Regions from separate parts of the Vibrio algarum genome, predicted to be linked through region 2. Evidence: predicted binding sites of a transcription regulator. Region 2 holds the regulator's gene; the other holds the start of a gene.
The links. Region 2 encodes MetJ, which represses methionine synthesis genes. Its sites were predicted from a motif close to TTAGACNTNTANANGTCTAA; they were not measured.

Region 1: a site for MetJ is predicted at 12,981-13,000, ahead of metK (methionine adenosyltransferase). Genes of this name have one in related genera too.

What each region holds. Positions count from the first base shown of each region.
Region 1 is NZ_JAQLOI010000001.1:3,232,015-3,248,824, reverse strand. It holds partial or broken gene mutY (A/G-specific adenine glycosylase) at 1-771, opposite strand, end outside; gene trmB (tRNA (guanosine(46)-N7)-methyltransferase TrmB) at 934-1,653, shown strand; gene hemW (radical SAM family heme chaperone HemW) at 1,727-2,875, opposite strand; gene PGX00_RS15160 (XTP/dITP diphosphatase) at 2,879-3,499, opposite strand; gene yggU (DUF167 family protein YggU) at 3,516-3,803, opposite strand; gene PGX00_RS15150 (YggT family protein) at 3,803-4,357, opposite strand; gene proC (pyrroline-5-carboxylate reductase) at 4,399-5,217, opposite strand; gene PGX00_RS15140 (YggS family pyridoxal phosphate-dependent enzyme) at 5,248-5,958, opposite strand; partial or broken gene PGX00_RS15135 (type IV pilus twitching motility protein PilT) at 5,983-7,022, shown strand; gene PGX00_RS15130 (PilT/PilU family type 4a pilus ATPase) at 7,030-8,133, shown strand; gene ruvX (Holliday junction resolvase RuvX) at 8,185-8,619, opposite strand; gene PGX00_RS15120 (YqgE/AlgH family protein) at 8,654-9,217, opposite strand; gene gshB (glutathione synthase) at 9,294-10,241, opposite strand; partial or broken gene rsmE (16S rRNA (uracil(1498)-N(3))-methyltransferase) at 10,298-11,028, opposite strand; gene PGX00_RS15105 (SprT family zinc-dependent metalloprotease) at 11,147-11,647, opposite strand; gene metK (methionine adenosyltransferase) at 11,730-12,881, opposite strand; gene tkt (transketolase) at 13,246-15,243, shown strand; gene epd (erythrose-4-phosphate dehydrogenase) at 15,382-16,410, shown strand; gene PGX00_RS15085 (phosphoglycerate kinase) at 16,546-16,810, shown strand, end outside.
Region 2 is NZ_JAQLOI010000001.1:642,316-659,125, forward strand. It holds gene glpX (class II fructose-bisphosphatase) at 1-772, opposite strand, end outside; gene zapB (cell division protein ZapB) at 1,099-1,341, shown strand; gene rraA (ribonuclease E activity regulator RraA) at 1,402-1,950, opposite strand; gene PGX00_RS03255 (1,4-dihydroxy-2-naphthoate polyprenyltransferase) at 2,029-2,946, opposite strand; gene hslU (HslU--HslV peptidase ATPase subunit) at 3,059-4,393, opposite strand; gene hslV (ATP-dependent protease subunit HslV) at 4,423-4,941, opposite strand; gene PGX00_RS03270 (SPOR domain-containing protein) at 5,076-5,621, opposite strand; partial or broken gene cytR (DNA-binding transcriptional regulator CytR) at 5,749-6,752, opposite strand; partial or broken gene priA (primosomal protein N') at 6,934-9,133, opposite strand; gene rpmE (50S ribosomal protein L31) at 9,452-9,667, shown strand; gene PGX00_RS03290 (malic enzyme-like NAD(P)-binding protein) at 9,861-11,120, shown strand; gene metJ (met regulon transcriptional regulator MetJ) at 11,264-11,584, opposite strand; gene PGX00_RS03300 (O-succinylhomoserine (thiol)-lyase) at 11,801-12,967, shown strand; gene PGX00_RS03305 (bifunctional aspartate kinase/homoserine dehydrogenase II) at 12,968-15,373, shown strand; gene metF (methylenetetrahydrofolate reductase) at 15,582-16,469, shown strand; gene PGX00_RS03315 (PadR family transcriptional regulator) at 16,559-16,810, opposite strand, start outside.

The sequences.
Region 1 (16,810 bases), 2.6 Mb from region 2:
AATATAGTCCACCCCAAATTCCGGTTTGTGGCCTTTGTTCTAACCATACTTTATTGTCGTGATATAGAATTACAAACCAAGTCTCTTTGATTGGTTTTTCTTTCTTAGGTTTCTTGGTGGGAAACTCAAGTTGTCGATTTTGTTTATATGCTTTACAACGCGTGTTAATTGGACATAGCTGGCATTTAGGTCGACTGCGTGTACAAACAAGCGCCCCCATATCCATCATAGCTTGATTGTAATTATCCACTTCTGTACTTGGGGTATGCATTTCAGCCAAATCCCATAACTGATTTTCTACACTCTTTTTACCTGGCCAACCTTCTACCGCGAATGCTCTAGATAGTGTGCGTTTCACATTACCATCCAGTATTGCGTGAGGTTTTTTAAAACCGAAGACAGTACTGCGGCGGCTGTAGAGCGTCCTACACCAGGAAGTGCGTTCATTTGTTCAATATCATTTGGGAATTCGCCACCATGAGTTTCGGCAACTATTTTGGCCGCTTTATGTAGGTTACGTGCTCTCGCGTAATAGCCTAGGCCTGTCCATAAATGAAGAACTTCGTCTTGGTGTGCGTCAGCAAGGTCACTTACCGTAGGAAATTTTTCTACAAACCTTTCAAAATAAGGTATGACTGTGGTGACTTGGGTCTGCTGTAGCATGATTTCTGACAACCAAACCCTATATAGAGTCTTATTCTGTTGCCAAGGTAAGCTCTTTCGCCCAAAGGATTGATACCAACTTAATATAGCCTTAGCAAATGGGGTCACAACATTCTCTTTTCTGTTTTTATTTGGAATGAAATTGCACCACAATTAAGGATGCGTGTAAAACACATATATTTTGGGGGTATTTTTAAATAAAACTCCTTGCACGAAGGGTAAAACTTTGGATAATCCACGCTTTGATTGAACAATGAACAGGCAAAACCAATGAGCGAAGTAACGACAAACGAATATACCGAAGATGGCAAGTTAGTACGAAAAATACGTAGCTTTGTACGTCGTGAAGGGCGCTTAACAAAAGGGCAGGAAACTGCGTTAGCCGAGTGTTGGCCTACAATGGGCATCGATTATCAAGATACTTTGTTGAATTGGAATGACGTGTTTGGCAACGATAATCCTGTTGTTTTGGAAATTGGATTTGGTATGGGCGCATCATTAGTTGAAATGGCTAAAAACGCACCTGAAAAGAATTTTATTGGTATTGAAGTACATAGCCCTGGTGTTGGTGCTTGTTTGAGTGCGGCTAATGAAGCTGAAGTAACTAACCTTCGAGTGATGTGTCACGATGCGGTAGAAGTGTTTGAACATATGATCCCTGATGGCAGCTTGACCACATTGCAGCTTTTCTTTCCAGACCCATGGCATAAAAAACGCCATCATAAGCGTCGTATTGTTCAGTTGGGTTTTGCCGCGATGGTACGCCAAAAGTTAATTGCTGATGTAGGTGTATTCCATATGGCGACTGACTGGGAAAATTATGCTGAACATATGGTTGAAGTGATGAATGAAGCACCTGGTTACGAAAATATTTCGTCAGATGGTGATTATATTCCACGTCCAGAAGAGCGACCATTAACTAAGTTCGAAGCCCGAGGCCACAGGTTAGGGCATGGGGTTTGGGATATTAAGTTTAAGCGCATCGGCTAATATGGTTATTTGAATGCCTATTTACTAACTAAAGAGCGCATTGTGCTCTTTAGTTATATTCTACAAATCAATGTCACATAAAACCTTCCAATAAGTCATTTAAAAACAGCTTCCCTTTTTCTGTAACCTGCCAAGTTGACTCACTCTCTTGTAAGTACCCTTTAGATTTTGCCCAGTCGATTTTGGGTTGGATAGCTTTAATGCTTAATCCTGTTGTTTCAATGAAATCTTTTTTTGGACAGGCTTCAATGAGTCGGAAACGGTTCATAAAATACTCAAATGGGCGGTCGTTCTCCTCTACCTCTATTTCACTTTGTAGGTAGGGTTTAATTAGATTTAGGTAACCTCTAGGATGTTTTACTTTGGTTGTTCGAATTATTTTTCCGTTGACGAAACTGAGTTTCCCATGTGCACCACAACCTATGCCTAAGTAGTCACCAAAACGCCAGTAGTTCAGGTTGTGTTGGCATTGATAGCCAGGCTTGCTATAACCAGATATTTCGTATTGAACATAGCCTGCTTTAGAAAGTTTTTGATGACCGAGATCAAAAATATCCCAAAGCTGATCATCGTCAGGTAAAGTTGGCGGTTTTGAATGAAAAAGTGTGTTGGGTTCAATAGTTAGTTGGTACCAAGAAAGATGCGGAGGATTAAGTCCAATCGCTTTTTCTAGGTCAACCAGAGCTTGTGAGACACTCTGTTCTGGAAGACCGTGCATTAAGTCTAAGTTAAAGCTATTTAGCCCTATATTATGGGCTAATTGTGCTGCCTTGACGGCTTCCTCTTTACCGTGAATTCTACCCAATCTTTTTAACTTTGATTGTTCAAAGCTTTGTATTCCTATCGAAATACGAGTGACCCCTTCTTTTTGGTATTGTTCAAAACGTGTCGCTTCGATGGTGCCTGGATTCGCCTCCATAGTGATCTCAATGTTTTCTTTGAAGGGAAGTCGGGCTTTTATACCTGCTAACAATCGACCGATTTCGTTGGGTGATATTAAACTGGGTGTTCCGCCTCCAATAAAAATGGAGTGCAGTTTTCTGCTGTCATTATTCAGTGAATACCTTGATATATCGGTATCTAGATCTTCTAGTAAGGCGTCAATATACTGCTTTTCTGGTATCTCAGTTTTTAATGCGTGAGAATTGAAATCGCAATACGGGCACTTTTGTACACACCAAGGGATATGTACATAAAGACTTAAATTAGGAGGAGTCAACATCAGTTACTGTTCACCGCTTAACGTAGCGAATAATTGTTTAAGCGCTTTGCCTCTGTGCGATAGTTGTTTTTTCTGCGCCGACTCTAGTTCAGCGGATGCGCAGTTTGTTTCTGGTACCCAAAATACAGGGTCATATCCAAAACCATTTTCCCCACTTGGTTTGGTTAGAATTTTACCTTCCCATTTGCCATGGCAAACAATAGGTGTAGGGTCATTTTCGTGCTTCATTAATACTAAGACACAGTGAAAACGCGCTGTTCTTTTTGCATCTGGTACATCAACCATATTCTCTAGTAGCTTTTCTAAATTCTTTTGATCGTTTGCACCTTCACCAGAATATCTCGCGGAATAGATGCCTGGTGCACCCAACAAGCTATCCACTTCTAGACCAGAGTCATCAGCTATTGCTGGTAAGCCTGTTTCTTTTGCCGCATGTCGAGCCTTTATTATGGCGTTCTCAATGAAGGTTGTGCCTGTTTCTTCGACTTCAGAAACATTAAATTCACTTTGGGCCAATACATCGAAACCAAAATCAGAAAGTAAGTCAGCCATCTCTTTTACTTTGCCTTGATTTCCTGTCGCCAGTACGATTTTTTTGTCATAGTTCTGTTCTTCGCAATCAATGAAATTTAAAAAGCTCTCATAAGAGAGCTTTAATTATGTCTGGAATTTGGGATGGGGAGCATATTCTTACTTGCTTGTGTCTACCTAACTCTCCTTTTTCTATCTTAATATCGCTTTTTGCTATTTTGAACTGTTTAGATAGAAACTTAGTCAGGTATATATTTGCTTTCCCGTCCACGGGTGGTGCCGTTATTGCAATCTTAAGCTCTTCTCCATGTAAACCAACAATATTGTCTCTGCTGGCCTTAGGTTGGATATAGAGCTTCAGAACAAGATCATCGTGATCTTGTATTACTGCTGTCATTATAGTTGATACCAAATAGGTCCGATTAGGTCGCCCATTAAGAAACTAGCAAATTGCAGCGCAATAAATAGTACCAATACGCTTAAATCAAAACCGCCCATAGCAGGAATAATACGACGAATTGGCGCAAGCATCGGATCCGTTAATTGATGAAAAACAAATTCAATGGGGCTGCGACCTTGGCTTACCCAGCTCAATATTGCTCTGAGTAGTAGTACCCAAAACAGTAGACCACCAGCAGCTTTCACCAACGACAAGAAACCAAAAATTAAGAAATCGATACTAAACACGAGTGTACCGTTTGCGATTAATATCAAAGCAACAAATTTTATTACACATAATAGATAAGCAAACAGTAATGTGGCTAAATCTAGGCTACCTATTGATGGGATTATTCGGCGAAGCGGGCCGACAATAGGTTGAGTGGCCTTAACTATAAACTGAGAAAACGGGTTATAGAAATCGGCACGAGCCACTTGTAACCATATTCTCAGTAGCACCACCATAATGTAAAGATCAAACACGGTGGATATAAGGAAGTTCATTGAATTCATTGTGGACCCTTAAAGATTAAAACTAGTTGATTATTCGGATATTAGAAGAGCTTTTCCATCTCTTCTGCTCTAGAAACGGCCGCTTGCATTGCTTTGGCGACGATCTCTGTAAGTTGGTGCTCATTAAAAGTACGTAAGGCTTCGGCAGTAGTGCCACCTTTAGAAGTAACCTGTTCTCTTAATGTTGAAATATCAATATCCGCATTGGCAATGACCATTTCAGCGGCACCAAGGGCAGACTGTTGAACAAGTAACCTTGCCGTATCTTTGTCAAAACCTTGTGCCATTGCTTCATTTTGCATCGCTTCCATAAATAGGAAAAAGTAAGCTGGAGCACTACCCGCTGCTGCAATGACGTTATTGATTGCAGATTCTTCTTCCACCCAACAAACTTCACCTACGGCTTGCATTAATTGGCTAGCGAAAGTTTTATCATCGCTGCTTACAGAAGGCGTTGCGTATAAACCGCTCATTCCTTTGCTCACTAACGCTGGTGTATTTGGCATCACGCGAACAAGGTTTACTTCAGTTTCTAAATATTCATTTAACCTAGAGGCTGAAATTCCAGCAGCGATAGAAATAACCAATTTATTTGATAAATCGATATTGGTTAAACCACCACATACTAGTTCCATAATCTGAGGTTTTACTGCAAGAACGATAACATTAGCGTTGTCCGCGGCCTCTGCATTGTCTCCTGTGGTATTAATATCGTATAAATTAGTCAGTAAATCGCGCTGCTCTTTATTTGGATCAGTAGCAGTAATATCGCTGGAATCAAAGCCACTTGATGTAAGGCCTGCAATAATCGAACGAGCCATATTACCTGCACCAATAAAGGCGATCTTTCTATTTTTCATTGACTAACCTCTTCCATATTTAACAATAAATTAAGACTTAGTAGTGTAATCTCTAGCACCAAAGATAGCAGTTCCAATACGTACCATTGTGCTACCAGCTTCAACAGCCGCTTCCATATCACCACTCATACCCATGGATAGTGTGTCTACATTTGTATATTTATCAGCAAGTTTACTCTGAATAGCCGAAAGTTTTGTAAATGCATTTAGTTGGGATTGATAACTGGATACATTTGCAGGAATAGACATCAACCCTCTTAAGGTGAGGTTTGGGAGAGAAGAAATCAACTCAGCTAACTGAAAAACTTCAGATTCAGATGTGCCTGATTTAGATTCTTCACCACTTATGTTTATCTGTATTAAAACTTGTAACGGTGGCAGATTTTCTGGCCTTTGGTCGTTTAAACGTTGAGCTATTTTACTTCTATCGATAGAGTGAACCCATTGGAAGTTCTCGGCAATAGGTTTTGTTTTATTGGATTGAATTGGACCAATGAAGTGCCATTCTAGTCCGGAGTTTTTATAATGTTCAGTAAAATACTGTGCTTTTTCAACACCTTCTTGGACGTAGTTTTCACCGAATGCTTTTTGTCCCGCTTCTATTGCCGCCTTTATAACTTCTATAGGTTTAGTCTTACTTACGGCCAAAAGTTGCACAGAACTTGGCACTCGACCACACTTATGTTCAGCTGTACGAATCTGTTTAGTGACCTGTTCTATATTTTGTTGAATACTATACATAATTGACTTTATTAAGGAATTTATATGGATATCGCTGAGTTATTAGATTTTAGTGTAAAACATAATGCCTCAGATCTACATCTTTCTGCTGGTGTAGCCCCTATGATACGCATTGATGGCGATGTTAGGAAGCTAGGTGTACCAGCTTTAAGTCATTCTGAGGTACATCACCTTCTGTTTGAAATAATGACAGATGCACAACGAAGTGAATTTGAAGAAAAGTTAGAAGTCGACTTTTCGTATGAGATTCCACAAATTGGTCGCTTTCGTATCAATGCCTTCAATCAAAGACGTGGTTGTTCAGCTGTTTTACGAACTATTCCTATGGATATACCTACATTGGAAGAGCTAGATGCTCCACCAATTTTCAGTGAGATATCTGAAATGGAAAAAGGTTTAGTGTTGGTTACGGGGCCAACTGGGTCTGGTAAATCGACAACCCTGGCGGCGATGGTTAATCACATCAATCGTAATTTCAATAAACATATTTTGACTATTGAAGATCCAATTGAATTTGTGCATTCGAATATTAAGTGCTTGATTAATCAGCGTGAAGTTCATAAAGATACCCACAGTTTTAAAGCCGCGTTAAGATCTGCTCTACGTGAAGACCCCGATGTTATTCTTGTCGGGGAATTAAGAGATCAAGAAACCATTAGCTTAGCGTTAACAGCAGCAGAGACTGGGCATTTGGTATTTGGAACTTTGCATACAAGTTCTGCTGCAAAAACTGTTGACCGTATAATCGACGTATTCCCAGGCAGTGATAAATCGATGGTGCGTTCTATGCTCTCTGAATCTCTTAGGACTGTCATTGCACAGAAATTATTAAAAAAATTGGTGGCGGTCGAGTAGCATGCCACGAAATCATGATGGGTACTCCAGCAATCCGTAACCTGATTCGAGAAGACAAAGTGGCTCAGATGTATTCTATTATTCAGACGGGTTCTTCCGTTGGTATGAGAACCATGGAACAGAGTGCTAAACAACTAGTGGCAAAGAATTTAGTCGATCTTGATGAAGTGAATAAGAAAATCGAAATGGAGGCAATGCCATTTGGATAATAACACGATGGATCTTAATGCCTTATTGCATGAGATGACGAGTAATAAGGCTTCGGATATCTATATTACTGTTGATTCTCCTTGTTTATTGCGTATAGATGGGCAACTGCGCCCCTTTGGAAAAAAGTTAGATCAAGAAGGTGTCACATCTTTACTTGATGCTCTAATGGATAAAGATAAAACAACTGAGTTTATTCGAACCAAAGAAGCTAATTTTGCTATCGTACGCGATAGTGGCCGTTATCGGGTTAGTGCTTTTTTCCAACGAGAGCTGCCTGGCGCCGTAATAAGGAGAATAGAGACACAAATCCCTAGTTTTGATGATCTGAAGCTTCCAGATGTCTTGAAAGAGCTTTCTATTGGAAAAAGAGGATTGGTGTTGATTGTTGGGGCGACAGGTTCGGGAAAATCGACGACGATGGCAGCGATGACTGGATATCGTAATCAAAATAGAAGTGGACATATTTTGACAGTGGAAGATCCTATTGAATTTGTGCATGAGCATAATCAATGTATTGTTACGCAAAGGGAAGTCGGATTAGATACGGCAAGCTATGAAGTCGCGCTGAAAAACTCTCTTCGTCAAGCTCCAGATATGATCTTAATTGGTGAAATTCGCAGTCGTGAAACGATGGAGTTTGCGATGACATTCGCAGAGACAGGCCATCTTTGTATGGCTACGTTACATGCCAATAATGCTAATCAAGCGTTGGAAAGAATTCTAAATTTAGTCCCTAAAGATCATAAAGAGCAGTTTTTGTATGATTTATCCAGTAATTTAAAAGGGATAATTGCTCAGCAGTTAGTGGTGGATAAAAGTGGGCGTGGTCGGCATGGTGTATTTGAGGTGTTACTTAATACTCCTCGAGTAGCAGATTTGATTCGTCGAGGTGAACTCCATGAACTGAAGTCAACAATGGTCAAGTCCTCTGAAGCCGGCATGAGAACATTTGATCAATCGCTTTATCAATTAGTGAGTGAAGGCAAGATTACAGAAGCCGATGCATTACACAGCGCTGACTCAGCAAATGATTTGAGATTAATGTTGAAGACGAATAGTGGTGATGTGTCCACCAGCGCACTTGCTGGTGTCAAAATAGATATGGGTTAATTGAGTCTGCGGAATTAGCGATAATTAGTTGTAATTATCGCTAATTATTGTTTATTCATTCCATTGGGCTTCAAACCAACTCTCTAAAATAACCACTGCGGACTGGCAATCTATATTGCCTTTGCTTAACGCTTTATATCCACCCATTTCGAATAGATCTGCCCTTGCTTCAGCTGTTGAAAGTCGTTCATCATGCAGTTCGACAGCAAAGCCAAAGCGTCCATGAAGTCGGTTAGCAAATTTTTTAGCTCGTGGTGTAATGCTTTCTAAATCTTTACCGTGCAGATCTGTTGGGAGGCCAACAACAATTAGATCAGGCTGCCACTCTTTAAGTAGTTTTTCTATGTCGTCCCAATTTGGAACACCATCGTTCGCTTTAAAGGCTTTTAAGGGTGTTGCTGTACCTGTTATTTCTTGTCCAACCGCGCTTCCGATACTTTTTGTTCCGAAATCAAAAGCGATGATGGTTTTAGAATTAGAACTCATTTTGTACTCTTAGTTATATTTGTTTTTAGCTTATTCATGCATGTCCAGCATCTGCTGATAATTGAGATGGTTCAACACCGAGCATTTTTACTGCTTTCTGCCATCTTTCCTGTACCGGAGTTTCAAATATTACGATGGGGTCGGCCTCTACGGTTAACCAAGAGTTTTCCGCCAGTTCATGTTCTAACTGCCCAGCAGTCCAACCAGAGTAACCTAGAGCAACGATATAGTGTTTAGGTTCGGCTTCTGTTCCTAGGACACCTAATATATCTTTTGAGGTTGTCACACTAAGATGATCCGTCATTTGAATGCTTGATTGGTAGTTATCTTTAGGTTCATGAAGAATAAAACCTCGATCTTCCGATACTGGACCGCCACTAAGCACTGCGGCCTCTAGGCTCTCTTTGTGAATCTGCGGATGAATGGAATCTACATCCACTTTTCTCAGCATTCCTCCTACGGTTATGTCGATAGGGGAGTTGACTACTATACCCATTGCACCATCTTCATTATGTTCGCAAATATAAATCACAGAGCGATGGAAGAGAGGATCTTGCATGCCTGGCATTGCGACTAAAAAGTGGTTAGATAAATTCATATAAACTCCATTGCTCAATCTAAACGTCGAGGAAAGGGGCTGCCTGGACAGCCTATTTGACAGTCTATTTACTTGACTATCTGTTTATTCGACGTTCAATTGCATCCATTAATTTTCCTGTAATTGACACATCGAATGCAGCTTCTATTTCTTTTATACAAGTTGGACTTGTGACATTTATTTCTGTTAGTTTGTCACCAATGACATCTAGACCTACAAATATTAGTCCTTTTTCTTTCAGTGTCGGTGCAACAGCTAAAGCTATTTTTTTGTCTGTTTCACTTAATGGTCTTGCCTCACCTCGTCCGCCTGCAGCAAGGTTACCTCGTGTCTCCCCTTCGGCAGGAATACGAGCTAAGCAATAAGGCATAGGCTCGCCATCAACCACTAAAATCCGCTTATCGCCATTGCTGATATCTGGAACAAAGGTTTGAGCCATTGCGTAATTTTGACCATGATTGGTTAATGTTTCGATAATAACTGAAACATTTGGATCTCCCTGCTTCACGCGAAAAATTGAAGCGCCACCCATTCCATCTAATGGTTTTAAAATAATATCGCCATGCTCTTCTTGAAATGCCTTAATTTTTTCTGCTTTTCTGGTCACGATTGTGGTTGGTGTAAGCTCTGGGAACCAAGCGGTAAATAGTTTTTCATTACAATCACGTAAGCTTTGTGGCTTATTTACAATTAAAGCACCATTTTCTTCCGCGCGCTCTAAAATGTAGGTCGCATAAATATATTCAGTATCAAAAGGGGGATCTTTACGCATTAGTACCGCGTCTAGTTCGGAAAGCTCAATTGTTTGTTCTGCTGTGAACTCGAACCATGATGTGGGATCTTCTTTTAATGTTACGATTTTTGTATCAGCAACGGCAACACCTTGATCTAAATGGAGATCATTCATCTCCATATAGTGAATTTCGTAGCCGCGTTTTTGGGCTTCAAGCATCATGGCAAAGCTAGAGTCTTTCTTGATATTAATGGACGAAATAGGGTCCATTACTATGCCGAGTTTAATCATTGTGTTCTCCTATGTTTGAGGTCGCCGAGGTAAATTATTTAGAGTTCAAGGTTAAATTAACCAAGATCGCCAAAGCGAACCTGTAATGCGGTAATTGCCGTTAGTGCTGCGGTTTCTGTTCTTAATACTCGAGGGCCTAACAATGTCTCTTCAAATTGGTAAGACTCGGTTTTGGCTATTTCTTCTGCGGATAGACCACCTTCAGGGCCTATAAGTAGCCTGACTTTTTCAACTGGCTCTGGGAGCGTATTTATCGAATATTTGGCTCTGGGGTGAAGATTTAACTTTAGCGCATCATCCTCTTCAGCACACCATTCTTCTAATTGCATGATTGGTCGAATCAGTGGGACTAGATTTCTTCCACTCTGTTCACATGCAGCAATGGCGATCTTTTGCCACTGCTGAAGCTTTTTTCAAACCTTTTAGTGTCTAACTTAACACCACACCTTTCTGAAATAAGGGGAGTAATAGTGTTCACACCCAATTCGACTGATTTCTGAATGGTAAATTCCATTTTGTCGCCACGAGAAATAACCTGACCTAAATGGATATCTAAAGGGGATTCAATTCTATGTTCAACTTTTTCAAGTACGTCGACAAGAACGGACTTCTTAGTGACTTCTGTAATTTTGGCTGGAAACTGTGCACCTGTGCCGTCAAATAATAGGACTTCTTGACCTGGTTTCATTCTGAGTACGCGGCCAACATGGCCTGCTGCGTCATCACCAAGTGATGTGATGCCAAGATTCGTTATGATCTCTGGATGATAAATTCGAGGTAGGCGCATTGTTGGTGGTCCTGAGTATTATTTTCTGCTGATAACATGGATGCATTCTGACGAAAAAACAAGGGCCTTAAGCTAGGTTGTTTATCTTAAGCTATTCCCGTTGGTTCTAACAAACTCACTAGGATAGCTGTATTCCCGTATAAATTAATTCTTGTTTGCATTCTCGACAACTGTACTGTGTACTGCCTTTTAAAACTTTGTTGTGGCGACGAATAGTAAGTGGATAGGAGTTACATTTGCACTGATATTCAAAGGTTTGCCCTTGGACGGAAGTAACTTCAAAGCTGTGTGTGGTTTTTGCATTGAGGGAAAAGACTTGTTCCATGACTTTCTGCCACTCTTTCCCATGAGGCCTAACTCGGCCAAATAAACGAAAAGTAATTAAATGAGCTAATTCATGCGGGATTACCTCTTGCAGGAATTGCTCAGTGTTTTCGCTAAGGAGGATGGGATTAAGACGAATTTCCCAATTTTGAAAATAAGCTTTTCCTGCTACCTTCCCTCTTAATCTAAAGTTGAGCTCTGGCAGTGGAAATGTTTGATCAAAATATTGATTGGCAGTGGCAACATGGTGGGACAATGCTTTTTGTGCCTGATAAGTAAGTTCGATATTGCCCAAAAATTAACTCCTAAAAAAACGCCTCAGTATTATCTGAGGCGTTAATTATAAGGCGAATTCTACCTTGTTACTATTTAGAATTTCACAGCCCTGCAAAATCACGTAGAAGCGCGGCTTTATCTGTCGCTTCCCACGGGAACTCTTCGCGACCAAAGTGACCGTATGCGGCGGTCTTCTTATAGATTGGTTGAAGAAGGTTCAGCATTTCTTGCAGACCATATGGGCGGAGATCAAAGAACTGACGAACCGCTCTAATGATAGTATCGTGGGATACTTTTTCAGTTCCGAATGTTTCTACCATGATAGATGTTGGATCGGCAACACCGATGGCGTAGGACAACTGAATTTCACAGCGATCTGCTAAACCAGCAGCAACAATATTCTTAGCAACATAGCGGGCAGCATAAGCGGCACTGCGGTCAACCTTTGATGGATCTTTACCAGAAAATGCACCGCCACCGTGACGAGCAGCTCCACCGTAAGTATCTACGATGATTTTTCGGCCAGTAAGACCACAGTCACCCATTGGACCACCAATAACAAAACGACCCGTTGGGTTAATGAAGAAGTTTGTATCTTTGTTTAACCACTCAGAAGGAAGAACAGGCTTGATAATTTCTTCCATTACGGCTTCACGTAGGTCTGGTGTAGAAATAGAATCGCAATGCTGTGTAGAAAGAACAACGGCATCAATACCAACAATTTTACCTTGCTCATATTGAAAGGTAACTTGGCTTTTGGCGTCTGGACGTAACCAGTTTAGTGTTCCATTTTTACGAACTTCAGCTTGTTTCTGAACAAGCAGGTGAGAATAAGTAATAGGAGCTGGCATTAATACTTCAGTTTCGTTTGTTGCGTAACCAAACATAATACCTTGATCACCAGCGCCTTGGTCTTTCGGGTCGGCTTTATCAACACCTTGGTTGATATCTGGTGACTGTTTGCCAATAGTGTTTAGTACGGCACAAGAGTCCGCATCGAAACCCATATCAGAACCAACATAACCAATTTCACGAACGGTTTGGCGCGTGATTTCTTCAATATCAACCCAAGCAGATGTCGTTACTTCACCACCTACCATAACCATGCCAGTTTTTACGTAAGTTTCGCAAGCTACACGGGCTTTAGGATCTTGTTCAAGAATTGCATCAAGAACAGCGTCTGATATCTGATCTGCGATTTTATCTGGGTGTCCTTCTGATACTGATTCAGAAGTAAACAGGTGCTTAGCCATAGTAGATAGCTCCGTATTAAAACGTTAAAAAAAGATGCAAAAATGCATCTCTAAAAAATAAAATAATCAGTGTGTAAAAACGACATTGCAAATGGGCGTTTCTACATCTAGACGTCTATTTTAGTATTTGGAGTTCAAATTACAAGTTTTTTCTGAGCGAGATCATAGACTGAATGAATGTAAATTTAGGCAAATAAAATTATTTTCATCAAAAAGTGTTAAATGTTCGTGAATAATCGATAAGGAAATCGATTGCAGTCCTAATTTCGCTTTGAGAGAATAGCGCCGCTATTAATTAACCATAGTTCAGGTTAACTAGCGATTACCCTAATTATCGAATTCGCGTATCTACTCAGGAGCAGACATGCCTTCCCAACAAGAATTAGCAAATGCAATCCGTGCCCTTAGCATGGACGGTGTTCAACAAGCCAACTCAGGTCACCCAGGCGCACCTATGGGTATGGCTGACATTGCCGAAGTACTTTGGCGTGGCCACCTAAACCATAACCCACAAAACCCAGAGTGGGCTGACCGCGACCGTTTTATTCTTTCTAACGGCCACGGCTCAATGCTGATTTACTCCCTGCTTCACCTCACTGGTTACGATCTTTCAATTGAGGATCTGAAAAACTTTCGTCAATTGCACTCTAAAACACCGGGTCACCCAGAATATGGTTATGCACCGGGTGTTGAAACAACCACTGGCCCACTAGGCCAAGGTATCACTAACGCGGTTGGTATGGCACTGGCGGAAAAGTCATTAGCGGCTCAGTTTAACCAAGAAGGCCATGACGTTGTTGACCATAACACTTATGTGTTTATGGGTGATGGCTGTCTAATGGAAGGTATTTCTCACGAAGCATGTTCTCTTGCGGGTACTTTAGGCCTTGGTAAACTTATCGCGTTTTGGGATGACAATGGCATCTCAATTGATGGTGAAGTAGAAGGTTGGTTCTCTGACGACACACCTAAGCGTTTCGAAGCCTACGGCTGGCATGTTATTCCAGCGGTTGACGGTCACGATGCCGCCGCTATCAATGCGGCTATTGAAGCAGCAAAAGCAGAAACTGGCAAACCAACGCTTATCTGTACTAAAACCGTTATCGGTTTTGGTTCTCCTAACAAATCAGGCTCTCACGATTGCCACGGTGCACCGCTAGGCGCAGACGAAATCGCTGCAACACGTAAAGCACTGGGTTGGGAGTATGGTCCTTTTGAAATTCCGTCGGAAATCTATGCGCAATGGTCTGCAAAAGAAGCAGGCGCAACTAAGGAAGCGACGTGGAACGAGAAATTTGCAGCTTATGAAGCAGCATATCCAGAGCTTGCAGCTGAATTCAAACGTCGCATAAATGGCGAACTACCAGCAGAATGGGAAGCAAAAACGTCTCAAATCATTGCTGACCTTCAAGCAAACCCTGCAAACATAGCGTCACGTAAAGCGTCTCAAAATGCTTTAGAAGCGTTTGGTACTATGCTTCCTGAGTTTATGGGTGGTTCTGCGGACCTTGCACCGTCAAATCTCACCATGTGGTCTGGCTCTAAGTCCATCACACCAGAAGACGCTTCAGGTAACTACATTCACTACGGTGTACGTGAGTTTGGTATGACCGCTATCATGAACGGTTTAGCCCTTCATGGCGGTTTTGTTCCTTACGGTGCCACCTTCCTAATGTTTATGGAATACGCTCGTAACGCACTTCGTATGGCTGCACTGATGAAAGTGCAAAACATCCAGGTGTATACGCACGATTCCATTGGTTTAGGTGAAGATGGTCCAACGCACCAACCTGTAGAGCAAGTTTCATCACTGCGTTTAACGCCAAACATGAGCACATGGCGTCCATGTGACCAAGTGGAATCGGCTGTAGCGTGGAAATTTGCAATCGAGCGTAAAGATGGCCCTACGTCACTTATTTTCTCTCGTCAAAACCTCGCACAGCAAGAGCGTGATGCCGCTCAAGTGGCTGACATTGCGAAAGGTGGATACGTACTGAAAGATTGTGATGGTACGCCAGAGCTTATTCTTATTGCCACTGGCTCTGAAGTTGAATTAGTCGTTGCAGCGGCGGCGCAACTGACGGCTGACGGCAAGAAAGTACGTGTTGTTTCTATGCCTGCTACGGATGTATTTGATAAGCAAGATGCGGCTTACCGTGAAGCAGTACTTCCTGCTGACGTGAGAGCACGTGTTGCTGTTGAAGCAGGTATTGCTGACTTCTGGTACAAGTACGTTGGTTTTGACGGACGTGTTATCGGTATGAGCACCTTTGGTGAATCAGCGCCAGCAGACGAACTATTTAAGATGTTCGGCTTTACAGTTGAGAACGTAGTTAAAGCCGCGAACGAAGTGCTTGCGTAATAACTCGTTGAGAAGCCACTATTGTAACAAGAGTTGGTAAATAAAAAAACCGAGCTCAAGCTCGGTTTTTTTACACATGCATTTTTATTTATATACAGTATTATCTTTCTTCAAATAAAAAGGATGAGAGTAACGTTGATGCTAAAAATAGCGATTAATGGTTTTGGCAGGATAGGCCGTAATGTGCTGAGAGCCTTATATGAGAGTGGAAAAAACTCTCATATTCAGATAGTTGCTGTTAATGAATTAGCACTACCCGATGCGATGGCGCATCTTCTTCAATACGATACGAGTCATGGGCGCTTTGGTAAAAAAATATCTAACGATCAAGAACACCTCTTTATTCATCATGAAAATGGTGAGTTTGACTCGGTTAGAATTCTTCACTTAGCGGATATTGAATTATTACCATGGCGAGATCTACACGTTGATATCGTTTTAGATTGTACAGGCGTATATGGTAATAGAGATGATGGACTCAAACATATTGCTGCTGGTTCGAAAAAGGTGTTGTTCTCTCACCCTGGTGCAAATGATCTCGACAATACGATTATTTATGGTGTCAATCATGAGACATTATTGAAAAAGCACAATATCGTTTCAAACGGCTCCTGTACAACTAACTGTATTGTACCGATCATTAAGGTGTTAGATGAGGCGTTTGGAATCGATTCTGGCACTATCACTACGATCCATTCGTCAATGAACGACCAACAAGTGATTGATGCTTACCATCCTGATTTAAGAAGAACCCGTTCTGCTAGTCAGTCAATCATTCCTGTAGATACAAAACTTCATAAAGGGATTGAAAGAATATTTCCGAAATTTTCCAACAAATTTGAAGCGATTTCGGTACGAGTACCCACAGTAAATGTGACAGCAATGGATTTAAGCGTCACAATTAACACAAAAGTGAAAGTTAATGACGTAAATCAAACCATCATAGAGGCATCTCAGTGTACATTACGTCACATTGTTGACTATACTGAAAAACCATTAGTTTCGATCGACTTTAATCATGATTCACACAGTGCAATTGTGGATGGAACGCAAACTAGGGTTAGTGATGGTCGTCTAGTAAAAATGCTTGTTTGGTGTGACAACGAATGGGGTTTCGCCAATAGAATGCTAGACACTGCTGTTGTAATGCATTCATGCGAGAAATAGTATAAAAAATAATTTATTTACCCTGTGAAATAAATTGCTATTATATACATCTAAGCAACAGTTAAAGAATTTCTAAGTTCGGTACAATACCGGGCTAAATAAACTTTCTTAATTTATAAATCGAGAGGACAAACCATGTCTGTAATCAAGATGACTGACCTGGATCTAGCAGGTAAACGTGTATTTATCCGTGCTGACCTAAACGTACCAGTAAAAAATGGCAAAGTAACTTCAGATGCACGTATTCTTGCATCACTTCCTACTATTAAGCTATGCCTAGAAGCTGGCGCTAAAGTAATGGTTACTTCTCACCTAGGTCGCCCTACAGAAGGTGAATACGCTGAAGAGTTCTCTCTAGCACCTGTAGTTAATTATCTAAACGATGCTCTTGATTGTGAAG
Region 2 (16,810 bases):
TCTCTTTACATCTAGCGAGTTCTTGATTTCCGTGGATGCGATTATCTTCGGTATCGCCTTTTACTTCATGTCTAGGAAGCAGACGGCCTTGCATGTCTCCGTCAAGGGCACGTATAACCGCGGCAGAAACAACACCTTCAGGTGCTCCACCGATACAATACATTACGTCAACTTCGCTATCTGGCATACAAGTGAGAATTGATGCAGCTACATCGCCATCTGGAACGGCAAATACGCGGACACCCATCTCTTGCATCTCTTTAATAACTTTGTCATGGCGTGGTTTTGCTAAGGTGGTTACTACAAGCTCATTCAGAGATTTGCCCATCGCTTGAGCGATATTCTCTAAGTTTTCTGTAAGTGGTTTATCTAAGTCGATGCAGCCTTTAGCTTGAGGCCCAACAACGAGTTTTTCCATGTACATATCCGGCGCTTTTAGAAAGCTGCCTTTTTCACCAGCGGCAAGCACCGCTAGAGCATTCGCTTGACCCATTGCGGTCATGCGAGTGCCTTCGATCGGGTCGACAGCAATATCTACAGCATCTCCGCCAATACCAACATGCTCTCCAATAAATAGCATTGGTGCGTCGTCGATCTCGCCTTCACCGATGACGATTTCACCATCGATTTCTGTTTTGTTGAGAAGCGTACGCATCACCTCAACAGCAGCTCCATCCGCGGCGTTTTTATCACCTCGTCCGAGCCAATGATAACCTGCCAGTGCTGCACCTTCTGTTACACGAGAAAATGCCATTGCTAAATCGCGTTTCATGCCTACTCCAAAATAGTAAAAAATCGGGAGAAAAAATTTGCGGGGATTCTATCATACAAAAGAGTAAACGTTTGCCTTTTTGGTTTTGTTTCATCCGCCAGTTTGTCATTTTCTGATAGAAAATAAAATTAGCTGTGCTGGATTCAATATGAAGCTGATTGGAGGCTTAATAAGTTAAAAAAATGAGTGCAGTTGTTTTAATTTTGAGCATATAACTCGAGAATCATGATATTAAACGTGTTTATATTGAAAAGCGTGAGTAGAATAAAGCCATTCGTGACTGAATTTTCTTTCAGTCAACTAGAACAAAAGTAAAGGTAGAATGTATGTCTTTAGAAGTGCTAGAGCAGTTAGAAGCAAAAATCCAAACCGCGGTTGATACTATCACCTTGTTGCAGATGGAATTAGAAGAAGTTAAGCAAAAAAACCAAAACTTGGAGCAAGCAACAACCTCATTAAAAGATAATTGTTCGGATCTAGAGCAACAGAATGAACAGATGCGTCAAGAGCATGAAGCTTGGCAGCAAAGAATACGTATTTTGCTCGGAAAGATGGAAGATGTAGAGTAACTTTTTAAAAGCTAAAAGGCAGCCACTAACACAGGGCTGCTTTTTAATGGATTAAATTGTTTAGCGAATGTCTTCTTCGGTTTCATCATCGATGTCTTCAAAGGTATCGTCTTCAAGAATTTCCAAATCTGCGTTTAATGGTTCTTGTGAGATAATGATGCCGGTGTTATCCGCATAAAGATAGTCTTCCGGTAAAAAGGTAACGCCACCAAAGTTCACTGGAACATCAATGTCACCAATTTGCTGACTTGCTGCACCAACAGGAATAGAAGCAAGGGCTTGTATGCCTATGCTCATGTCCTCTAACTCATCTACTTCTCGTACTGAGCCATAAACAACAATGCCTTCCCAATCATTCTCTTCAGCAAGCGCGGCAATTTCAGAATCAATTAACGCTCTGCGTAAAGACCCACCACCATCAATTAGGAGAATACGACCAGTACCATCTTCTTCTAGGATCGAGCGGATAATACCATTGTCCTCAAAGCATTTTACGGTAGTAAGTTGACCTGCAAATGAGGCACTTCCACCAAAATTGCTGAACATTGGTTCGACTACATCGACTTGGTCTGAGTAAATATCACAAAGAGCAGAGGTGTTGTATTCCATATGCGTTGTCTTCTATTGGCTACTGAAAAGACTATCGAGTATATCGACTCGATGAGTCAATGCAATGACAAGGCTCAATTATCTAACTATTGTTTGAGCTACAACTACCAGTGAAAACAAAATGTTAGTAATTGATGCGCATTTAACAATAACTGGCATCATTGGTGCAATAGAGACAGGAGAGCTTGACTCCAGTACTTCTTTGCCATGTTTTGCTAAGGTAATAGCGGATAAAAAGAAAGGAACAATAATCCAAATAGTCGTACTGTGGCTAAATAGATAATAGACATATGAGAGAAAAGCCAATCCAATTAATATGATGTGATAATACTTCGCGGGTTGCTCTCCAAGCCTTACTGCAACGGTTTTCTTACCACAGGCTCGGTCATTATCGATATCGCGCATATTATTAATATTGAGTACAGCAACGGCTAACAATCCACATCCAATGGCAGGAATGAAAATGTCAGCATGGATAAAGCCAGTATGAAGAAAGTAAGTTCCCCCAACACCTAATAAGCCAAAGAATACAAAAACAGACAGGTCACCTAGACCGACGTATCCATAGGGTTTATTGCCAACGGTATAAGCGATAGAGCTTAATATGGCGAGAAACCCTAAGCCTAAAAATGCCATGATATTAGTAAAGCTTTCAAGAGAATAAAAGATGAGAGCTAAGCCCGATAGGATCGTTAAGCCAATATTAAGCACAATAGCCCGCTTCATCTCTCTTTGCGTTACAGCTCCTGACTGCATTGCACGGGTTGGGCCTAAGCGCTCATCGTTGTCAGTGCCTTGTTGAGCATCGCCGTAATCATTGGCCAAATTAGATAAAATTTGTAGAAGTATCGCGGTAAGTAAAGCGAGTGCCATAACAGCAAAAGAAAAACTGCCATTTGAATAAGCTAAGCTGCTGCCCGTCGTAATTGTAACGAGAGCGAGTGGTAGAGTTTTTGGCCTTGCTGCATCTAGCCAGATTGCGAGTGACTGCTTCATTGACATTGTTTACCTTAATTTGATGGAAGCAGTATACCAATTGCACAAATAATAAAAAGCCCATCTAAAGGGGTAGATGGGCTTATCTAAAAACGTTCGTAATTATTGGAAGTTACAGAATGAATCTGCTTAGGTCTTCATCTTCGATAAATTCACCTAAACGTTGATTTACGTAGGCTGAGTCAATCACCATTTTAGATCCAGGCTTATCTGTAGCATCGAAAGATATTTCATCCATGAGCCTTTCCATTACAGTATGTAAACGACGAGCACCGATATTCTCTGTTGTTTCATTTACACGCCAAGCCGCTTCTGCTATCTGATTAATACCATCTTCAGAAAACTCAATGTTTACTTCTTCAGTTTTTAGCAAAGCAATATACTGTTCAGTCAAAGAAGCTTTAGGTTCTGTTAGTATTCTTTTGAAATCATCGCTAGAAAGGGCTTCTAGTTCAACACGAATAGGCAGACGACCTTGAAGTTCAGGAATTAAATCTGAAGGTTTCGATACTTGAAATGCACCAGATGTAATAAACAAAATATGGTCTGTTTTTACCATGCCGTGTTTGGTTGAAACCGTACTACCTTCAATTAAAGGAAGTAGATCTCGCTGTACGCCTTCACGAGAAACATCAGGACCAGAGCTTTCACCACGCTTACAGATTTTATCTATCTCATCGATGAATACGATGCCGTTATTCTCCGCGTTGTAGATAGCTTGTTCTTTTAACTCCTCATGGTTGACGAGTTTGGCTGCTTCTTCTTCAACTAAGGCCTTATAAGCATCTTTAATTTTCATTTTGCGGCTTTTCTTTGTATTGCCCGCTAGATTTTGAAACATACCTTGAAGTTGGTTGGTCATCTCTTCCATTCCTGGAGGAGCCATGATCTCTACGCCCATCTGAGGCGCGGCAACATCAATATCGATCTCTTTGTCGTCTAGTTTGCCTTCTCGCAGCTTTTTTCGGAATATTTGACGAGTATTTGATGAAGTATCTTCTTGTTTTTCATTTTCACCCCATGCATCACGTGCTGGAGGTAACAATGCGTCTAGAACGCGCTCTTCAGCTTGTTCTTCAGCTCGGTATTTTACTTTTTCTGTGGCTTGTTGATGGGTCATTTTTATTGAAACATCGGTGAGGTCGCGAATAATGGTTTCTACCTCTTTGCCAACGTAACCCACTTCTGTGAATTTGGTCGCTTCTACCTTAATGAAGGGAGCATTGGCAAGTTTCGCTAAGCGGCGTGCGATTTCTGTTTTACCAACACCTGTTGGACCAATCATTAAAATGTTTTTTGGCGTAACTTCTACTCGCAAGCTTTCTTCTAATTGCATTCTGCGCCAGCGATTACGTAGTGCTATAGCGACTGAACGTTTTGCTTTGTCTTGACCAATAATGTGGCGGTTTAATTCGTGAACGATTTCACGAGGTGTCATTTCGGACATGTAGTTATTCCTCAATTCTGAGCAGAAAATTATAGTTCTTCAATTGTGTGGTGATGATTAGTAAATACGCAAATATCACCAGCTATGTTCAGAGACTTCTCTGCTATCTCACGAGCATCTAATTCTGTATTTTCTAAAAGAGCAGTTGCAGCGGCTTGAGCAAAATTACCACCAGAACCAATAGCAATTAAATCGTTTTCTGGCTGCACAACATCTCCGTTACCTGTGATGATAAGCGAAGCAGTTTCATCGGCGACGGCGAGAATAGCCTCTAATTTTCGAAGTGCGCGGTCACTACGCCAATCTTTTGCGAGTTCTACCGCAGCTTTGGTTAGGTGACCTTGATGCATTTGCAGTTTACTTTCAAATCGTTCAAATAGGGTGAACGCATCAGCGGTACCTCCAGCAAAGCCAGCAAGCACTTTGTCGTTATATAAACGGCGAACTTTTTTAGCATTACCTTTCATTACGGTATTGCCTAAAGATACTTGTCCATCACCAGCAATAACAACTTTATTATTACGACGTACAGATACAATGGTAGTCACGAGAATAGCCTCTTTTCTTTTTACTAGTGAGATAGCGAATATATGAGGATAATCGTGAAGGATTTCAAGGATGAAAAAAGCGAGATAGTTAACTATCTCGCTTTTTGGTGGATTAAATTTTTATTTTGAATTATTTATTGCTCTTCTTTCCAAATCGCACAAGGTTCAATTTTAGCTCTTTGTAATGTGTGTTTGTCTTTTTCTGCATCGCGCTTAAGCTTATATGGCCCCAAAACAACCTTGTACCAGCTGCTGCCTTCTTTTTTACGAATCTTACTACTAATGCCTTGGAAGGCGATGTTCACTTTGCGACTTTCTGCTTGGCTTAAAGATTTAAAGGCACCACATTGCATAATGTATGGGACTGCAGATATAACTTGTTCCTTAGCTTCTATCTCGATCTCTTTATTGGGCAGAGACTTAACATAATCCCACTCTTCTTCAGGTAACTCTGGCAAGCTGGCTTTATTTTTCGTTGTTTGCGGTTTAGTCGTCGGTTTCACTTCTGGTGTGACCGGTGGCTCTGGGTCGTTATTTAGTATTGTTAAACCATAACCAAACCCTCCTAATAAAAGAACGGCGAGAAAACCCATTTTCCACGGTTTTTTTGAGGGAGCCTTTTTACGCTTAGTGTTTTTACGAGAGCCTTGGCCTCGTCTTACATAATCTCTATTGGCCATAACATATCAGCTAAATTTCGGTAGGGATATGGTAATCCAGAATGCATCAGGAAGACAATCTTAGTTTAAAAAGCGGTGCTATTGAGCACCGCTAAAAATGTAAATACCTAAAATTTAGTTTGGATAGTTAAGCTCTAGGTGGAGCGGCACTGTTTCGGATGACGAGTTTTGTTTCTAATAACCTTGAACCAGCTCGAACATCTCTACCTTTCAATAATTCCAACATCATTAACATCGCTTGACGGCCAATTTCATAACGAGGCTGTGAAACCGTCGTCAATGGTGGATCACAATATTGAGAGAATTGAATATCATCAAAGCCAACGACTGAAAGATCTTGAGGTACACGTAACCCGAGTTTTTTCGCTTCTTGAATCGCACCAATAGCCATTGTGTCGTTGTGGCAGAAAATAGCAGTAGGTGCATCTGGTAATGATAATAATTTTCTAAGTGCTTTAGCGCCACCTTCGAAGCTAAAGTTACTATAAGTGCAGTAAGTGGTATTTAGCGCAATACCAGCTCTACGCAATGCCTGTTGGTAACCTTGATGTCTGAATTGGCATAATGCGGCTTCTTCTGGGCCTGAAATCTGTGCAATCTTTTTATGACCCATTTGAGTTAGGTAATTAACGGCTTCAAAAGCTGATGTTAAATTATCAATATGAACGGTCGGCAGCTCTAACTCTGGCGCGTATTCACAAGCCATTACCAGAGGAGGAAGATTTTTTTGTTCTGGTTTGCTTACATCAAATGGTAAGTCAGTACCAAGCAGTAGCATTCCATCAGCTTGCTTAGTAAATACCAGGTTAACGAATGAGCTTTCTCTTTTTTCTGTTGGCCGCTATCACCTAGCAGAACTAAGTAGCCATGCTCCATTGCCGCATCTTCGATACCTCGAATAATCTCTGTAAAATAGGGGTCACAAATATCAGGAACAATGGTGACAATTGTTTTTGACTCATTCCGACGAAGATTTCGAGCTAGAGAATTTGGGGAGTATCCAGCTTCCAGTACAGCGTCTTCTACACGTTTTCTAGTCGATGCAGAAACTTTTTCTGGGTTCATTAAAGCACGTGAAACCGTAGCGGTTGAAACACCTGCAAGCTGGGCAACATCCTTCATTGTCGCCATAAATAATAACCTCTATATATCCAAAATGTAATAATTGTTATGTAACTGTATGTTTATGCTCTAAGTGTATTGCTTTAGAGAAATGTAATTTACGGGTAGAGTAACAAATTTTGCATATGTTGTGTGATGAATGTCTCGTTGGTGAATATAAACAAGTACAAATCATTCGCGTAACAAATGGTTAGCTCAGATCTTGAGGCTCAATATCTATAGACCAGCGTACTTTTTTGGCTAAAGGTAACAGTTGTATTGCGGATTTTGCACTGTGCAAAAGTTTTTGCATAGTGCTTCTATGTGGGGTTTGTAGTAGTAATTGCCATCGCGATTTACCTGCACGTTTTGCTAAAGGTGCAGGAGTTGGGCCCATAACCATAGAATAACCGTCAAACATAGGATTTGATTCGAGAGTGTGTCTAACCTGTCTTAAAAAGTCTTCTACTAGACTACTATTGTTGGCTTCGGCTCTAAATAATGTCAGGTAGGTAAAGGGCGGAAGCATTGCTAATTTTCTTTCTCTAAGCGCAGTGTGAGCAAAGTGATGATAATCTTTGTAGAGAAGAGCTTGCAGCAAAGGGTGTTCAGGGTGGTGAGTTTGTAATAGAACTTCACCGGGTTTACTTGCTCGGCCTGCTCGACCCGCGACTTGGATAAAGAGTTGAGCTAAACGTTCTGAAGCTCGAAAATCACTACTGAATAAAGATCCATCCACATCGAGTAGCCCTACTAAGGTTACGTCAGGGAAATGATGTCCTTTGGCAAGCATTTGCGTACCAATGAGTATTTGAACTTTGTTATTTCGAATGGTTTCTAATGCAGCCTCTAGTGAACCTTTCCTTCTTGTGCTATCACGATCAATACGTAGCGTTTTATATTCAGGAAATAGCGACTGTAGTTGCTGCTCCAACTGTTCGGTGCCTACCCCAACCGTGACTAGTTGAGTTGAGCCACATCCATGACACTGGTGTACAACAGGACGTTGAGAACCACAGTGATGACATCGCATTTCATTACTATTTTGATGGTACGTATAGTACGCATCGCATCGCTTACAATCTGCGGTCCAGCCGCATTCATGGCACATCAACGCGGGGAAAACCCTCTTCGATTTAGAAACAACATCACTTGATTTCCAGAATCTAAGTGTTTTCTCATTTCAGCGATTAAAGGGGCTGATAAACCCCCTCCAAATAAAGCCCTTTGATATCTAAAACTTTATGTGTAGCAGGGACCGCATTACCAGCTCGCTCGCTTAATATGAGGTGATGATATTTACCTGAGATAGCATTCTGTAAACTTTCGAAACAAGGCGTGGCTGACCCTAAAACAATTGGGATGTTTTCTTTGTGGGCCCTCATAATGGCTACATCTCGTGCGTGATATCTTAAGCTGTCTTGTTGTTTATAAGAGGTGTCATGCTCTTCATCAACAATAATAATGCCGAGATCCCTAAATGGAGTAAGCAATGCGGATCGGGTTCCAATCACAATACCAGCCTGTTGTTGTCGCGCGGAAAGCCAAGCATTGAGCCTTTCCGTTTCGTTCAGTCCTGAATGAATGACTTCAACAGGAACATTGAATCGTCTTTTGAACCGATTGATAGTCTGGGGCGTTAACCCTATTTCGGGAACAAGAACTAAAGCTTGTCGGCCCGAGTCCAAAATAGGTTTGATTAGATTTAGGTAAACCTCTGTTTTACCGGAACCGGTCACACCTTCTAAAAGGTAACAACCAAAGCGTCGGTTACTGTTGACAGTTGCGATTGCGACGGCTTGTTCTTCATTTAGCTTTGGTTTGTCCTCTGAGTTTTCAATCTGTTCTGGCCAAAGTGTTGCTTTAGGTTTTGTTTCAGTAGAGGAAATCCATCCTTTTTCATTTAGCGTTTTTAATACGGAGCTGGAGATTTCTTCATCTATCATTTGTTGATGGGGTATTGATCCGTTTTCAAGTAAATGCATTACTTTGGCTTGCTTCACTGCCCGACCAAAGCCACTCATTAATTGATTTTTACCTGCTTCTGTTATCTGCCATTCAATCAGCGAAGCAAATTCAGCTGACTTTCCTTTTCTTAACGCTGTTGGGAGCGCATTGCTGAGGGTTTCACCTAGAGGGTATTGGTAGAATTGACTGCACCAATTGAGCAGTGTGTAAAGGTTATCTGGCCAAATGGGTTCTACATCTAATACTTGTTTGATGCTTTTTAACTGATCGATTGGAAAGTCCGACTGATGAACCATTGCGGTAACGATACCAACAAGGGTTTGCCGGCCAAATGAGACAGAAACACGACCGCCAACGACTGGAAATTGATGAGCTTGAATTAGGTAATCAAACTTTTTGTCTAGTGGCACTGGCAAGGCAATTTGAGCTATGGATGGTCGCATTATTGATGGTTAATCAGCTAAGTGAAACGAAGGGTTAGTGTAGTTGATACGCTGCTTAATTACGAGAAATGCTGATTTTCTGGGTCATAAAGTAGTGAACTATCTAAAAAGCCTATTGGTGGGGTGTGGTACCGAAGAAGTGAACTAGGTGAAAAAAGGAGAAATTGTAGAAAAAAGATTCAAATTAGTTGATCCCAGTGCGTTGTTTCATTACTATACTGCGCCTTGACGGTATATCTATTTATACCATGTTATGTAAATACGTGTGGTGTCCGGCTTAGAATCGGATGGCGACACGGCCTATAATGAGGTTTTCCCATGAAAACAGGTATCCACCCTGAATATAAAGCAGTTAAAGCAACTTGTTCTTGCGGCAACTCTTTCGAGTTTAACTCGACTCTAGCAAAAGAATCTATCCACCTAGACGTATGTGACAAATGTCACCCGTTCTACACTGGTAAGCAACGTATCGTTGATACTGGCGGCCGTGTTGATCGCTTCAACAAACGTTTCGGTGCACTATCTAGCAAATAATTGCTATGTTGTAATTCCGAATTTAAAAGGACGCTTAGGCGTCCTTTTTTGATCGTATATCTAATAACAAAACTTTATGACGTTAATCCGTTTCGGTATAGGAAGTTTTGTTTCTATCATTTACTATCTACCCGAATACAGACGAGTACTTTTTAAAATCACCCCTGCCTAATAGAAACTGGAACTAAATCTTATGTCCGAAGACAACCAACAAGATGACTTTCGTCAACAAGCACTTCATTATCATGCTTACCCTACTCCGGGTAAAATTGCAGTAGCACTGACTAAACCAGCGGATTCAGCTGAAGATCTAGCCTTAGCATACAGCCCAGGTGTTGCTGAGCCGGTGAGAGAGATCGCACAGAATATTGATAATGTGTATAAATATACGGCAAAAGGTAACACGGTTGCTGTGATTTCTAACGGTACTGCTATCTTGGGTTTGGGCAATTTAGGTCCTATGGCATCAAAACCAGTAATGGAAGGTAAAGCATTACTCTTTAAACGTTTTGCTGGTTTAGATTCTATTGATATCGAAGTGAAACATCGCACTATTGAAGAGTTTGTTAATACCGTTTCCGCTATTGCCGATACTTTTGGTGGGATCAACCTAGAAGATATTAAAGCCCCCGATTGTTTTGAGATAGAGCGTCAGTTGATCGAACGCTGCGATGTGCCGGTATTCCACGATGATCAACATGGTACGGCTATCGTCACTGCGGCAGGCATGCTAAATGCTATTGAACTCCAAGGTAAAACACTTGCCGATTCAACGATTGTTTGTCTTGGTGCTGGTGCCGCAGCTACAGCGTGCATGGAGCTATTGATTAAGTGTGGCGCGCAGCGAGAAAAAATCTATATGTTGGATCGTAAAGGTGTGATCCATACTCGCCGAGAAGATCTCAATGAATATAAGAAAATGTTTGCGAATAATACAGATAAACGTACGTTGGAAGATGTTATTGAAGGTGCAGACTTGTTCTTAGGTGTTTCTGGCCCGGATCTATTACCTGCGGAAGCACTCAAACTTATGGCCGATAAGCCAGTGGTATTTGCATGTTCGAATCCAGATCCTGAAATAAAACCAGAAATAGCGCATCAAGTAAGAGATGATCTCATTATGGGTACTGGTCGTTCTGATTACCCAAACCAAGTAAATAATGTTATCTGTTTTCCATTTATTTTCCGTGGCGCTCTAGATGTGCGTGCAAGTGAAATAAATACAGAAATGAAACTGGCTGCGGTTGAAGCGATACGTCAACTTGCTAAAGAGCCTGTTCCTGAAGAAGTATTGAAGGCGGCAGGGGTAAGTAAGTTAGAGTTTAGCAATGAGTATATTATTCCTAAACCGATGGATCCTCGTTTACTACCTCGCGTGGCGAAAGCGGTTGCGATAGCAGCGGTAGAATCTGGCGTTGCAAGAATTGAGCTACCAAAAAATTATATGAGTTAATATCGGTTCAATATAGATGTCGTTATCACCACTTTTGTGGAGGTAACGACATCGGTTTCGTCAGGATAATAGGTATAGATAACCTTAATCGAGCAGCATTACACGAAAGTGTTATTTAGAACGACTTTTTTCAAGCTTATTATTTACTCTTCATCAAACGCTTCAAATTCAATTCCCATTTCTGTCATTAATTTTTTAACTTCAGTTGGAATATCATCAGGGCGATCTTTTCTCAAATCTTCATCTGTTGGTAATGGCTGACCTGTATATGCGTGTAGAAATGCTTCGCAAAGTAACTCGCTATTCGTTGCATGTCGTAAATTATTAATTTGACGGCGGGTACGCTCATCAGTCAAAATTTTCAAAACTTTCAGAGGGATAGAAACGGTGATCTTCTTAACTTGTTCACTCTTTTTTCCGTGCTCTGCGTATGGACTTATGTATTCGCCATTCCAATCAGCCATTGCTCACCTTTTGTCAAAATAGTCATAAAATAATTATGGAATAGAATTCTAGCGGGATTTACCGCCATAAGCAAAGACATATAGACGTCTAGAGGTATTGACGTCTCAAAAAACTAGCAGTAAAGTGTCTTGATATTGATTCTAATGTCCGGGATTCAGTTATAGTTAGCCCATAAAGAAAATAAAAACGGATTTTATCGAAAGGAAAGCCAGCTCATGACACAAAAGAAACCTGCCACTATCGCCGTTCGAACGGGTATTGAAACTGACTCTCAGTTTCATGCCGTTGTGCCTCCAATTTACTTATCGACTAATTATAGTTTTCCTAGTTTTGGTGATGTGCCGAAATATGACTACACGCGATCAGGCAACCCAAATCGAGGCATGTTAGAGCTCGCACTTTCTGAACTGGAATCAGGAAGTGGTGCAGTTGTGACAAACTGTGGTACATCAGCATTAAATTTATGGGTTTCTGCTTTTATTGGCCCCAATGATCTTATTGTGGCACCTAATGACTGTTATGGGGGCACTTATCGGCTATTTAATACGAGGGCACAAAAAGGCGACTTTAATGTTCTCTTTATCGATCAGTCAGACCAACAAGCACTTGAGTCCGCTCTGGCTAAAAAACCTAAATTGGTTCTTCTAGAAACGCCGTCAAACCCACTTGTAAGGGTTGTTGATATAGAAGAGACGTGCAAGAAAGCACATGCTGTTGATGCGTTGGTTGCAGTCGACAATACCTTTATGACACCTATATACCAAAAGCCTATAGAACTGGGTGCTGATTTTGTGATTCACTCAACGACCAAATATATAAACGGCCATTCGGACGTCATTGGTGGTGTAATAGTAACCAAGACTAAAGAGCATGCAGAAGAGCTTGCATGGTGGGGGAATTGTATTGGAGCAACAGGAACGCCTTTCGATAGCTATATGACATTGCGTGGGATAAGAACGCTAGGGGCTCGTATGAGAATACATGAAGAAAGCTCCCAAGCTATTTTAGCTTTCCTATCTAAACAGGAACTTGTCGGAACTATATATCATCCAAGCCTTCCTGAGCATCCGGGCCATGAGGTTGCTAAGAAGCAACAATCTGGTTTTGGCTCAATGTTAAGTTTTGAATTTAATGGTTCAATGGAAAAACTAAAAGAGTTTGTTGGCGCACTTACTCTCTTTTCTCTAGCAGAATCGCTTGGTGGTGTAGAAAGTTTGATATGCCATCCAGCGTCAATGACTCATAGAGCAATGGGTGAAGAAGCACTTAAAGAGGCTGGCATCGCTCAGTCTTTACTGAGATTATCGGTTGGACTGGAAGACAGTGAAGATCTAATTGAAGATCTAACAAACGCATTTAACAAAGTTCAGGAGACAGTCTAAATGACAGTTACGCGTCAACTTCACAAGTTTGGTGGAAGCAGCTTAGCTGATGCAGAGTGTTATAAACGTGTAGTTAATATTCTTGCTGAGTACTCTCAAAGTGAAGATTTAATTGTTGTGTCTGCCGCTGGGGATACGACCAACCAACTTATAAATTGGTTAAGTGCGTTAAAAAAAGATGGACGAACAGCGCATGAGTTACTTATGTCGTTACGTCATTTTCATTCGACTTTGATAGAGCAGCTATTAGAATCTCCAAATGAATTATTGGATCGTCTTCATACGGAATTTTCTGCTTTGGGTGATTTACAAATTCCATTGACTCTGGAGCAAGAAGCTCAGGTTCTCGGACATGGAGAAATATGGTCATCGAGGTTGCTTTCTGCACTTCTATCTCAAGCAGAAATGCCTGCAGTGGCAATAGATTCACGAGATTTTTTAAGGGCTGATATTGGCACGCAGCCAGAGGTAGACCGTTCAAATTCTTGGCCGCTATTAAAAGAAGTATTAGCGCAGCATTCTCAGCATCGACTTGTTGTTACAGGTTTTATGGCTAAAAATCGTCAAGGTGACACGGTTTTACTTGGTCGAAACGGATCAGATTATTCCGCTACGGTGATTGGTGCGTTAGCGGAAACGAGCCGAGTGACTATTTGGAGTGATGTATGTGGTGTATATAGTGCCGATCCTCGCAAGGTTAATGACGCGTGCTTACTTCCCCTTCTCCGACTTGATGAAGCGAGCGAATTAGCTCGATTGGCTGCACCTGTTTTACATAGTAGAACTTTGCAACCGGTCGCACAGAGTACAATGGATTTAGAGCTTAGATGTAGCTATCAACCTGAAGCCGGGTCCACTCGAATAGAGAGAGTATTGGCCTCTGGTAGAGGAGCCAAGATAGTTACCTCGTTAGATGAAGTGTTGCTTATTGAATTGTTGTTTAGTCATGCTCATGAGTTTGAAAGAGCCAAAGACGAAGTTTTACAAAGCTTGCAACGAGCGCAACTCCAACCGCTAGCCTATGAAGTTCAAGCGGATCAAGGTGAATTGCTTCTTGCTTATACCGCTGAAGTTGCTTCTGGTGCTCTTGGTTATTTACATGATGCTGCAATTGAAGCTGATATCCGTCTAAAAGAGGGTTACTCGATGGTTGCTGCTGTTGGTGCAGGAGTGACAAAAAACCCAATTCATAGCCACGGTTTTTATCAACAGCTTAAAAATGCCCCCGTTGAGTTTATGTGTGATGCAGAATCAGGCTTGAGCTTAGCCGCTGTTTTACGAACGTCAGATACCTCAGTTCTTGTACAGGGTATCCATACTCAGCTCTTTCAGGCGCAAAAACGCGTTGGGTTGGTATTGTGTGGTAAAGGAAATATTGGATCAAGTTGGCTAGAACTATTTTCTAAACAGCAAACTGAATTAGAGAAGCGTCGAGGTATGAGTTTTGATTTGATTGGCATTGTTGGCAGTCAAACCTACTGGATGGACTTTAATGGTATCGACTCAGCAAGTGTTGTTAATCGTTATGATGATGAAGCTATCGACAGTAATGGTGATGATTGGTTAGAGCAACTTAGTCATCAACAAGAATACGATGAAGTCATTGTGTTAGACGTGACTGCAAGCGAAGCGGTTTCGATGAAGTATCCTGATATTGCTGAAAAGGGTTTCCATCTTATTTCAGCAAATAAAGTGGCTGGTTCAGCTTCTAGCGACTTTTATCACAAAGTACAGGATGCTTTTACAAAAACTGGTCGGCATTGGTTCTATAACGCAACGGTTGGAGCCGGTTTACCTATTAACCATACCGTTCGCGATTTACGAGAAAGCGGTGATGAGATAACAGCACTTTCTGGGATTTTTTCTGGTACGTTATCTTGGCTTTTTCAGCAATTTGACGGTTCTGTCCCATTCAGTGAGCTTGTAGAGTTAGCTTGGCAACAAGGGTTAACTGAACCTGATCCTCGTTGTGACTTAGATGGTTCCGATGTAATGAGGAAATTGGTGATTCTTGCTAGAGAGTCAGGTTTAAAGATTGAACCTGAAAGTGTGAAAGTCGAATCTCTTATCCCCGAACAATTGAAAGATTTGTCTATTGACCAGTTTTTCGATCAAGGTCAACTGTTAAGTGAGCAGCTCGCGGAGCGGTTGGAGAAAGCGCAACGTGAAGATAAGGTTTTGCGTTATGTTGCCCGGTTACAAAGAGGTGGTAAGGCAACCGTTGGAATAGAAGAGCTAAATAGAGAACACGCATTGGCAAACTTACTTCCATGTGACAATATTTTTGCTATAGAAAGTGCATGGTATAAAGATAATCCTTTAGTTATTCGAGGCCCTGGTGCCGGCAGAGAAGTCACCGCAGGCGCGTTGCAATCAGATATTAATCGTATATCTAATTTGCTTTAGTTTTCATATTAAAATTAATCCCCATGCAAATGGGGATTTTTCTTATTTTAGTTAGGTCTTGAACAATTCTCACCAGTTACATGAAAAAAGTTCATGATCATCGTGTTGACATTGATCTCATTTCATTACATTCTACAGACATATAGACGTCTAAACGTCAAAATAATAAAACAACACAACATCTATCAGCCCCGAATGGGAGAGAACTATGAGTTATTCACACGCTAGTCATCTAGACGCCTTGAATCAGAATATTGCGGAGCTTGGTGACATTAATGTCTCTTTTGAATTTTTCCCGCCAAGCAGCGAAAAAATGGAAGAAACCCTGTGGAACTCAGTTCATCGGTTGAAAACGCTTCAACCTAAATTTGTTTCTGTTACCTATGGTGCAAACTCTGGTGAGCGCGATCGTACCCATTCCATAATTAAAGAAATAAAAGAGCAGACAGGCTTAGTGGCGGCTCCACACTTAACCTGCATCGACGCAAGCCGCGATGAGCTTGTAGAAATAGCAGAAGACTATTGGACAAACGGTATCCGTAATATTGTCGCTTTACGTGGTGATATCCCCGCTGGTGGCGGTGCACCTGATATGTACGCATCCGACTTAGTGACGTTGCTTAAATCACGTCATGATTTTGATATCTCAGTCGCGGCATTTCCTGAGGTGCATCCAGAAGCAAAAAGTGCCCAGTCAGACCTACTTAATCTGAAAAGAAAAGTGGATGCGGGTGCTAACCGCGCAATCACTCAATTTTTCTTTGATGTTGAAAGCTACCTCAGATTCCGAGATCGTTGTGTGAGTGCTGGTATTGATGTAGAGATTGTACCGGGAATTCTACCAGTATCTAACTTTACTCAAGCGTCTCGCTTTGCAGCAATGAATCATGTGAAAGTTCCAGGATGGATGGCTCAGCAGTTCGCTGGTTTAGAAGATGATCCAACAACTCGTCAATTAGTTGGTGCAAGCCAAGCGATTGATATGGTTAGAATCTTGAGTAGGGAAGGAGTAAAGGATTTTCACTTCTATACACTAAACCGAGCAGAAATGACGTTTGCGTTGTGTCATACACTCGGTGTAAGACCAACAAAATAAAGTGAACCGATAAACATAACGATAAAAGGGTTGATGTATGTACATCAACCCTTTTATGTTTTAGAAACAAAGGAATGAACTGGCTCGTCCTAATCCATTGATTCTATTTCTGCATAGACTTCTTCTGCCCAACCTACCCAAGCTTCACGTATAATTAGGTTACGTCTAAGCGTAAGACGTTCTAATTTAGCATGCCTGTCTAGTTTGGTTGGATCACCATAATAAGTTGCTTCAATCTCTTTGTAATGATTGACTAACTGTTTAGATTCACCAATAAGTGTCGAGACTTGTTCTTTGAAAGAATCCGCAGATTCTATAGCGCAAGCCATTAACTTAGCGCT